3 regions of the Trinickia sp. NRRL B-1857 genome follow, and region 3 is predicted to be linked to each of the others. Evidence: riboswitches for the same ligand, from Rfam matches in the RefSeq annotation. Region 3 holds a riboswitch; each other region holds the start of a gene.
The links. Region 3 has a riboswitch for cobalamin ahead of AB1286_RS07270 (TonB-dependent receptor plug domain-containing protein). Riboswitches for the same ligand answer to the same signal wherever they lie in the genome.
Positions count from the first base shown of each region.

Region 1 (3,272 bases), on a different contig from region 3:
GAGGGGAGCGACTGCATCGTCGAGTTGGCGCGCGCCATGATTGGAGACGATCACGCCGTCCGCGCCCAGTTCGATGCACCGTAACGCATCGTCCGGACGCAAGATCCCCTTGACGATCAAGCGATGCGGCCATCGATCGCGCAATCGGCTGAGATCTTCCCAAGCAAAGCTCGCATCCATCTGTCGACTCAGTAGCGCGGCACGCGCTTCGATGCCGGCACCGTTGCTCGACTCGATGTTGGCAAGCGTAGGTACGCCGCCGCTGCGCAGCAGCGCATAGGTCCAGCGCGGATGCGCCAGCGCATCGAGACACGCTTGCGGCGTGAAGCGTAAAGGCAGCGCAAAGCCGTTGCGTAGGTCGCGTTCCCGTTTGCCGTTCAATGTCACGTCGACCGTGGCGACGAGCGTGCGATAACCGGCGCTTGCGGCACGATCCACGAGGCTATCGGCCAGATCGCGATGCAGGACGTAGAGTTGATACCAGAGTTCGCCGCCTGCTTCCCCGGCCAACCGTTCGAGCGACACGTTCGATGCGGTGGACATGACGAACGGAATACCGGCGCGCCGGGCGGCCCGCGCGAGCGCAATGTCGCCGTTGGGCCAAACCAGTCCGTTCATACCGGTCGGCCCGATCAACAGCGGGGCTGCGATCGTCTGCCCGAGCAGGGTTGTCGACTGATTGCGCCGGCTCACGTCCACGAGCCGCTGTGGCAGGAATGCGAGGCGCTCGAAGGCGGCGCGATTGCGGCGCAAGCCTCGTTCGTCCTCGGCGCCCCCGTCGACGTAATCGAAGATGCGGCGCGGAAGACGGCGGCGGGCGAGGGTGCGGAACGCGTCGACGTTGATCGGGAATCGCATGGCCTCAAGAGGTTGGCCGGCGCCTCGTCGGCGCCGGCGAGTTAATCGATGTGCGTCACTTCCCGTCCCAGACTGCCAGTCTGTCGTATCCCTTGACGCGATAGACGAGTATCGAGGTCAGCCAAGCGAGGATAAAGACCCCGATGATGACGAACCCCAAGTTGTTGAAGTTCTCGTTGAGCATCCCGACCACCTCCCAGAACGCGCCTTGCAGCTTGAGGCGACCGGAAAGCAATCCGAGTGTTTCGATGCTGCCGATCAGCAAGGCCACGACGACCGATACGAGCGTGATCGTGAGGTTGTAATAGAGCTTACGGATCGGCCGTACGAACGCCCATTCGTAGGCGCCTAGCATCAATACCCCATCGGTCGTGTCGACGAGCGACATGCCTGCGGCGAACAGGACCGGAAACACGAGCACGACCCCGAGCGAGACGCCTTGCGATGCCTGGCTGGCCGATAGACTGAGCAAACTGATTTCAGTTGCCGTATCGAACCCGAGGCCGAATAAGAAGCCGAGCGGAAACATCCAGGCCGGTCGCGACACGAGACGGAACATCGGGCGGAATAGCCGTGCCAGCAGGCCACGACTATTAAGCAGCAGATCGAGATCGTCATCGCTATACGGTTGGCCGCGGCGTACGCGATCGAACGCATTCCAAACGCCGCGCAAAATGACGATGTTCATCGCGGCGATCAAGAACAGGAACAGCGCCGATACCCCCGTGGAGACCATCCCGCCCACATCTCGCCACGCCTGAGCGCGCTGCTCCAATGCCGCGGCGGCCACCGCCACGCCCGCCGCCACGAGGAGAACGACCGCCGAGTGTCCGAGCGCGAAGTACAGTCCGATCGAGACGGGCCGTTGCCCGTCTTGCATCAACTTACGCGTGACGTTGTCGATGGCGGCGATATGGTCGGCATCGACGGCGTGGCGCAGGCCGAAGCCGTACGCAAGCAATCCCGTCGACAGCAACAAAGGGTGCGCATGAAAAGCGATGAACGCCCATATCCATGCACCGACGTTAAACAGTGCAAGGAGGCAGTAAGTCGCGACGACCCGCCGGCGCAGCCCGCCGCGAGCGGCGGTCGTTTGCAAAACAATGGACATAGAGGATCCTGAGGTCTGGCTGTCCTTGCAACGGGCGCCCACGACCAACGGCGCTTGCGCATCGGGACACCCCGCCCGTCGCGGCTGCTTGGACCTCGGACGATGGCAGGTCTCCTGGCTCGCGGGTCGCCGCCCATGCCGACCTTCCCGGTTTCCCAGTGGTCTTCGTTGGCATGGACTCGCCGCTTACAGTTGCGGGGGCAGCCGCAGACTCGACGCGCGATGCGTCCTCACTGCGTTCCCTTTTGATCCCGGTGAGGGGAACCATCGGGGTAAGAGCGTACGGACGGAAGTCCCGTGCTGTCAAGGCCGTGCAAAAAAGGTCCGTTCCGTTGAACTCAGACTGGGCGCTCCCAGAGTCCATCAAGGCGCACGTGCCGGGCCACGGTATCGGCCAGCGTTTCGATCGACGCGAGCCGGCGCGCATCGTGATCGACCCGCAAGACATCGTCCTTTCCCGCCCAGCGCAGCAGCGCCTCGCATGCATCGGGTGAATCGAACAAGCCGTGCAAGTACGTCGCCAAAATCTGTCCGTCCTCCGAGATCGCACCGTCGGCTCGTGCGCCGGCGCCGTCTTGCAGATGAAGCGCTGGGCGCGATAGGGCTGGCCCCTCGCTCACGCCCATATGAATTTCATAGCCGCGTACCGGTACCGACTGCCCCAGGGAGAGCGTGCCCGCCGTGTTGACGAGTTGCTTATGCTGCGCAAGCGTCGTGTTGAAATCGAGCAGCGCGAGGCCTTCTGTCGTGCCGGCCTCGCTCTCGATCGCAAGCGGATCGCGCAATTCGCGGCCGAGCATCTGCAAACCGCCGCAAATCCCGATCAGTTTTCCGCCGTAGCGCAAATGTTTACGCAAATACGGTTCCCAGCCGCTTTGGCGCAGCGAATGAAGATCGCGCTGGACGCTCTTGCTGCCGGGCAACACCACGAGGTCGGCCGGGGGAATCGGATCGCCCATTCGCACGAAACGCAGATCGACTTGCGGATGGGCGCGCAGCGGATCGAAATCGGTATGGTTGCTGATGCGCGGCAATACCGGTACGACGACTCGCAGCGCATCGGCGGGCGCGGGGGCCGAACTGCGCTGTTTCGGCAGCGCATCTTCGGCATCGAGCCATAGATTGGGCACGAACGGCACCACGCCGAGGACGGGCTTGCCCGTTTGCGCCTCGATCCAATCGATGCCCGGTTGCAGCAACGATACGTCGCCTCGAAACTTATTGATGATGACGCCCCTCACCAGCGCGCGCTCGTCGTCGGACAAGCATGCCAAGGTGCCTAAGATCTGGGCGAACACGCCGC
Region 1 covers NZ_JBFLUK010000011.1:1,088,314-1,091,585, forward strand. Annotated here, with positions in the region: gene AB1286_RS25715 (alpha-hydroxy-acid oxidizing protein) at 1-858, opposite strand, end outside; gene AB1286_RS25720 (HoxN/HupN/NixA family nickel/cobalt transporter) at 914-1,969, opposite strand; cobalamin riboswitch at 2,057-2,253, opposite strand; gene AB1286_RS25725 (cobyric acid synthase) at 2,308-3,272, opposite strand, start outside.
Region 1: another riboswitch for cobalamin. It lies ahead of AB1286_RS25720 (HoxN/HupN/NixA family nickel/cobalt transporter); the one in region 3 lies ahead of AB1286_RS07270 (TonB-dependent receptor plug domain-containing protein).

Region 2 (3,272 bases), on a different contig from region 3:
GGCGATGTCGTCCACGCGCCGAATGCCCATGTAGACGACCAGCGTCAAGCCGGTGGCCGCCAATGCCCGCCAGTCGGGCTCCTTGTCGTCGGCGCCGTGGCCCGTGACGAAGATGGCGCCCTGCGCCATTCCCCGGTGCGTGATGGGGATGCCGAGCGTCGCCGGCGCGGCGATGCCGGCCGTCACGCCGCTGATGACCTCGACTTTCACGCCGGCGGCGCGCAATGCCTCCAACTCCTCTCCGCCCCGCCCGAACACGAACGGATCGCCGCCTTTCAGGCGCGCCACGCTACGGCCGGCCCGCAGATGCGCGAGCATCGTGGCGATGATCTCGTGTTGCGGCGTCGACGGGCTTCCGCCGCGTTTGCCGACGTGAACGATATGCGCGTCGGCACGCGCCAACTCGAGGATCTCCGGGTTGACCAGGTCGTCCACGAGGACGACATCGGCCGATGCGAGCGTGCGCATGGCTTTCACGGTCATCAATTCGGCGTCGCCCGGGCCCGCTCCGATCAGCCATGCCCGGCTCATCGCCGCCTCCCGTCGAGAGATCGGGCGGCTGGCACACGTAGGCGTCGAGCGGCGCCGTATTGCGGGTGCCACGGGGAGACGGCGCACGGGGCGCCGAGGCGAGGCTGCATGTTCGAGAAAGCGGGAAGACAAGGGGAAACGAAGATACCACAGGCCTTTAGCGCGCCACGTTCGCAAGCTGCGTTTCCTTGACGGGTCCGTCCCACATACCTACACTCGCGACTAATCTGGTGCTCGCGCATGCGTTCGAACATGCGCAGTTAAACGGGAAACAGCGGTTCGGCACGATGCAAGTCGCGGCCAACCTGCCTGTGCTGCCCCCGCAACGGTAAGCGAATGTGTCGCGCTCGCGCGATACACGGCCGGCTTCGACACATGCATCGTCATGCATGTGCTAAACCACTGCGCGCTAGCGTGCGCGGGAAGGTGAAGCGGTACGTTCGTCAGCCCGGATACCGGCCGGAGAAGACGACAGCATGCTGCGGGAAGGCGGCGCGCCGTCGGGAGAATCAGTGCTTTGTCACCTTTGTCCATCATGTCGACATCCATGCGCAAAATCCCCGTGACCGTTATCACGGGCTTTCTCGGCAGCGGTAAAACCACGCTGCTGCGACATATCCTCGCTCAGGCAAAAGGCTTGCGCGTTGCCGTGATCGTGAACGAATTCGGCGAACTCGGCATCGACGGCGAAATCCTTAAAGGTTGCGGCATCGGGTGCGACGAAACGGGGCAAGCGCGCGAAGGTCAGCTGTACGAACTGGCGAACGGGTGTTTGTGCTGTACCGTTCAGGAGGAGTTTTTCCCGGTGATGGAGGCCTTGGTCGAGCGGCGGGCAACGATCGATCACGTTTTGATCGAAACGTCGGGGCTCGCGCTGCCGAAGCCGCTCGTGCAAGCGTTCAACTGGCCGTCGATCCGCAACAGCTTCACGGTGGATGCGGTCGTCACCGTCGTCGATGGACCGGCGGCCGCGAGCGGCCAATTTGCCGACGATCCGAGCGCGGTGGATGCGCAGCGCAGAAGCGACCCCAATCTCGACCATGAATCGCCGCTGCATGAGCTGTTCGAGGATCAACTGAGCGCGGCCGACCTTGTCGTGCTGAACAAGACCGACTTGCTGGACGAGACGGCTCAAGCAGCCGTTTCCAAGCTCATTCGCGAAGACATTCCCCCGCACGTCAAGATCGTACCGGCGAGCAACGGGCGGCTCGACCTGTCGGTCTTGCTCGGCTTGAATGCGGCTTCGGAGACGACGATCGACGCACGCCCCGATCATCACGGCTCGGCCGACGATCCCGATCATCATCACGACGATTTCGATTCGGTCGTCGTTTCGGGTGCGCCGGGCACGCGCGAGCACGCGATCGCCGCGCTCAGGCATCTGGTCGCCAATCATACGATCTATCGCGCAAAGGGCTTCGCCGCCTTGCCGGGGGCGGCCATGCGGCTTGTCATCCAAGGCGTGGGCGAGCGTTTCGACAGCTATTTCGATCGGCGTTGGCGCGACGACGAAACGCGCGCGAGCAAGTTCGTGCTGATCGGCGAAGACTTGGATGCGGCGCGGCTGCAACGCGACTTCGACGCCGCGCTCGCGGCGTCGGGCGCGGCCGCGTAATCCGGTTGCCTCGTCAGCGAGCCTTGCATGCATTTGCTTCGGACGGTCCCCGGTGGTTTCGTCGATGACACCGCGGGTGTCGTTCGTATCGATCAGCGTCCCGGCGATATCGTCGTGCTCAGCTCGGCCGATACGACGCTCTCGCTGCTGGCCGGCGTGGTCGAGCGGTTGGGCCATGGCTTCCCGAGCCTGAGGCTGACGAACGTCACGTATCTGCGTCAACCGGCGTCCGTCGACTTTTATGTCGACGACGTGCTCCAGCATGCACGCGTCGTCGTCATCGATCATTTGGGCGGCGAAGCCTATTGGCCGTACGGGATCGAACGGGTGGTTCAACTGGCGCGGGCTAAGGGGCAGACGCTCGTCATGTTCTCGGGCGATTTGCAGGAAGATCCGAATCTCATCGCGCAGAGCACGGCCAGCCCGGAATTTTGTACGCGCTTATGGCGTTACTTGCGCGAGGGTGGGCCCGCCAACGCCGAGGCGTTTTTGCGTGCGATTGCATGGCATGCGTTGGGTTGGGGCGAGGAGCCCCCGCTGCCGGTGTGCGTCCCGAACGCGGCGCTTTACCATCCTCGTCACGATCGGCCGGCGATGTCGGATTGGCAAGCGCGTTGGCAGCTCCATGCACCTGTCGTCGCGATCCTCTTTTACCGCGCGCATCTTCAGGCATCGAACACGGCCGTATTCGATGCGTTGATCGAGGCGCTCGAGGCGCGGGGCCTCAATCCACTGCCGATCGCGATTACCTCGCTCAAGGATGCGGTCAGTCATGCGCTTGTGACGGAGCTGTGCCGCGAGCACGAGGTAGGGCTCGTCCTCAATACGACGGCGTTCGCCGCGTCGACGCCTGAAGACGGCAAATGGCCCGTGTTCGGCATCGACGCGCCGGTTTTCCAAGTCATTCTGAGCGGCGGCAATCGCGACGATTGGGTCAAGGACAACCAGGGCCTCAATTCGCGCGATATCGCGATGCATATCGCCTTGCCCGAAGTCGACGGCCGCATCATTACGCGAGCGATCAGCTTCAAGGGCCTTGCATACCGGTGCCCGCATACCGAAGTGGACGTGGTGCGCTATCAGCCGGACCCGGAGCGCGTGGCGTATGTCGCCGAACTCGCTCGCC
Region 2 covers NZ_JBFLUK010000011.1:1,108,570-1,111,841, forward strand. Annotated here, with positions in the region: gene cobA (uroporphyrinogen-III C-methyltransferase) at 1-531, opposite strand, end outside; cobalamin riboswitch at 743-1,009, shown strand; gene cobW (cobalamin biosynthesis protein CobW) at 1,079-2,146, shown strand; gene cobN (cobaltochelatase subunit CobN) at 2,174-3,272, shown strand, end outside.
Region 2: another riboswitch for cobalamin. It lies ahead of cobW (cobalamin biosynthesis protein CobW); the one in region 3 lies ahead of AB1286_RS07270 (TonB-dependent receptor plug domain-containing protein).

Region 3 (3,272 bases):
GGTGTAATGCGTTTGAAACGCCGTTAGCCTGACGACGCCGAGCGTATCGGATGCATATTGCAGCGCGGCCTCGAGCGAGTGGCTGCGCTCGGGGCGAATCGACAGATTGCCGCTGCCGGGGAAATACAGATCGTCGAAGCTCGGCGCGCGAAACGCGCTCGAGTAGCTCGCGGTCGCCTTCCAATGGTCCGCGAAGTCGAACCCGTATCCCAGATAGTACGTGTTCGCACCGCCGAAATCCGAATACTGATCGCGCCGCGCGTTCGCCTGTATTTGATTGGCGCCGAAACGGGCCGTATAACCGGCAAACACCGAATTCACGTGGCGATCGGGCGCGGCGACCATATCCGAGTCGAGGCTCTGATCGAGCCGCTCGTACCCGGCTCGCAGCGTTTGTTGCTTAGCGAGCTTGAAATCGTTCTGCCATGTGAATTGACGATTGTCGGTATCGAAGCGGTTGTTGTAGATACCGTTCGTCTTGGCCACCGTGCGATCGTCGCCGAGGCCCGCGCTCAAGTGCGTCGTCCACCAATCGGTCAGCTTGCCGTCGGTGAACACCGAGGCCACGCGAACCGTGCTGAAAAGGATATTGACGTCGGTCGGCATGCCGTAGGCATTGTCGAACGAGTCCTTGCCGTTCGATTGGAAATAGCGCACACCGGCATCCCAACCATACTCGAACGTATGACGCAGCGATGCGGAAACGCTCTCGTTCAAATATCCGTCGGCGCCGGGGTTTGCATTCGGCGCGAGCGCCGGGTCGATCGCGGAAAAACCGTCGTCCTTCGAACGCGCGACATGTAGATTGAACGTCGTCTTGCCGTCCTTATCGAGCGCGCCGTTCACGCCGGCTTGCTGCGTCTGCGTGTGATAACTGCCGTAGCCGAGCGAAAAATCGAAGCGCGGCGGATGATTGCCGCCTTGCTTCGTGAACACTTGCACGACGCCGCCCATCGCCCCGGAGCCATAGAGCGCCGATACGTCGCCGCCCACGACCTCGACGTGATCCACCTCGGACAATGGAATTTGCCCGAGCTGGCTTTGGCCGAGACTCACCGAGTCGACGCGCATACCGTCGATGAGCACAAGCGACTGAGCCCCCGAGCCGCCGCGAAGAAACATCGTCACGTTCGAGCCGGGCGGCCCGTTGCGAACGACCTGCACGCCGGGCGCCTGTGCGAGCAAACCGGGGAGATCGGTCGCGCTGGAATCGGCGATGTCTTGCGGCGAGAAACGCGTGGTCTGCGCAATGGCTTCGGAAATAGGTTGGGGCCCTCGCTGCGCCGTGACGACGATCGGCTCGAGTGCGCCGCTGCGTATAGTCGCCGCGGCGGACTCAGGCGGGCCGCCGGTGGCTGGTTCGCCGGCCGGGGCAGTCGCGCAGGGGCTTGAGGAATCGGGCGAGCGATCGCAATGGGCGCGGTCGGGCGCGCTTTGCGCGAGCGCAACGAACGGCGCGGCCGCGAACGCAATGAGCGCCGCACGGACGATAAGCGTGGACATCGTGTGGTTTTCCTGTGGGACCGTCACGCAGCTGCTCCCCGCAGACCGCGCTGTGATCGAGCGCTTGTATCGCGCTCCCCCTTTGGCCGGTATCCGGGCTGGCGACGAACCGAATCCGCCTTCCCGCGCAGGTCGCGCAGTGGCAGTGGATCGGGTGCGCGGCGGCTATTCGCCGATTGCGCAAGTCGCTTACCGTTGGCGGGGGGCAGCACAGGTTGGCTCGTCCGGGCGGACTTCGCTCCCTGTTTCCCGTTTAACCGCGCGCAAGGTCGCCAAGCGCGCGAGCACCAAAGTGCCGCCAGTGTAGGAGTGGGTCGCGAGAGCGTCAAGAATCGAAAAGCCGCAGCGCGATCGAGTAAAAACCCCTGCAAATCCCGTGCAAAACGGCCATATCGAAAAGAAAACGCACGACGGTTACGTCTGGATACGAGAGAACGATCGGAACTGCGGCTATTTAGCGCTAAAATGCGTGGTCTTTAGAGGACGCAGCAGATGCTCAACGAACTCGAATCCCTCTCACAGAATATTGGCCGGCTGATCGCGATCAACGAGCGCCAGCAGCAGGCACGCCACGCGCTCGAGGAACAACTCACGCAGTTGCGTCTGGAAAACGAAGCGGCGCAGGCCGAACTCGCGCAGTTGCGTGAAGCGCGTAATGCGCTGCAAGCGGAGCGCGATGCGCTCGTCGCGAAAATCGACGATGCACAGGTGCGCCTCAATGCGATCCTTGAAAAACTGCCGCGAGGAAAAGGCCCGTACGATTCCGACAGCCAGCTCGATCTGCTCGCTTCGCAGCAAGAGCAGGTGAAACCCGGCGCCGTGCAGCAAGGAGAAGACGCATGACGACCAAACAAATCGAAGCGACGATACTCGGACAAAGCTACCGCCTCGCCTGCTCGCCCGAAACGGAAGCGGCGCTGCTCGAGGCCGTGGCGCGCGTCGATGCGGAAATGACGAAGATCCGCAATGCGAGCAACGTGCGCGGCACCGATCGCATCGCCGTCATGGCTGCGCTCTCGCTTGCATCGGAGCTCTTGAAACTGCAACAAAGCGTGCGTCATGGAGAAGCGTTTCCCGCGGAAGAAATCCGGCGTACAATGCATCAAATGAACGAAAAACTCGGTGCGGTGCTCGATCAACACGAAGCGCTGTAACGGGCGGCGGTTCTGCAATTAAGAACAAGTTTTACGGCTTCCCTGCCTGGTTCGCCAAGGTCATAGATTCCTTGAACCAATGCCATGTGCACGGTTGCGGAAATTTGTAGCACGGGTGTGCGCGTCACTCTGTCTGATGTACCCGAAGTGCTGCTAACTGCGACCAATTCTGAACCTTAGGTTCAGGATGCCGGCCTAGCGGCCAAGGCGGGGATTTTATTCAACGGCATCGGTACTCCCGATGCCGTTTTCATTTGGGGCCCACGCTCGGCTGGCGCCACCTTTTCGATTCGCTCCACTGACTCGATTCGCCTATGCGCTACTGGCTCATGAAGTCCGAACCGGACGAAGCAAGCATCGACGACCTTTACGCGGCGCCGAAGCGAACGCTGCCGTGGACCGGCGTACGCAACTATCAAGCACGCAACTTCATGCGCGACATGATGGGAATCGGCGACGGCGTGCTCTTTTATCATTCGAGCTGTGCGGAACCTGGCATCGCCGGCATTGCCGAAGTCGTGTCGGGCGCCTATCCCGATCCGACGCAATTCGACCCCGCGAGCGTGTACTACGATCCGAAATCGACACGCGAAACGCCGCGTTGGATGCTCGTCG
Region 3 covers NZ_JBFLUK010000001.1:1,656,460-1,659,731, forward strand. Annotated here, with positions in the region: gene AB1286_RS07270 (TonB-dependent receptor plug domain-containing protein) at 1-1,503, opposite strand, end outside; cobalamin riboswitch at 1,571-1,809, opposite strand; gene AB1286_RS07275 (ATPase) at 1,996-2,346, shown strand; gene AB1286_RS07280 (cell division protein ZapA) at 2,343-2,657, shown strand; RNA gene ssrS (6S RNA) at 2,694-2,875, shown strand; gene AB1286_RS07290 (EVE domain-containing protein) at 2,972-3,272, shown strand, end outside.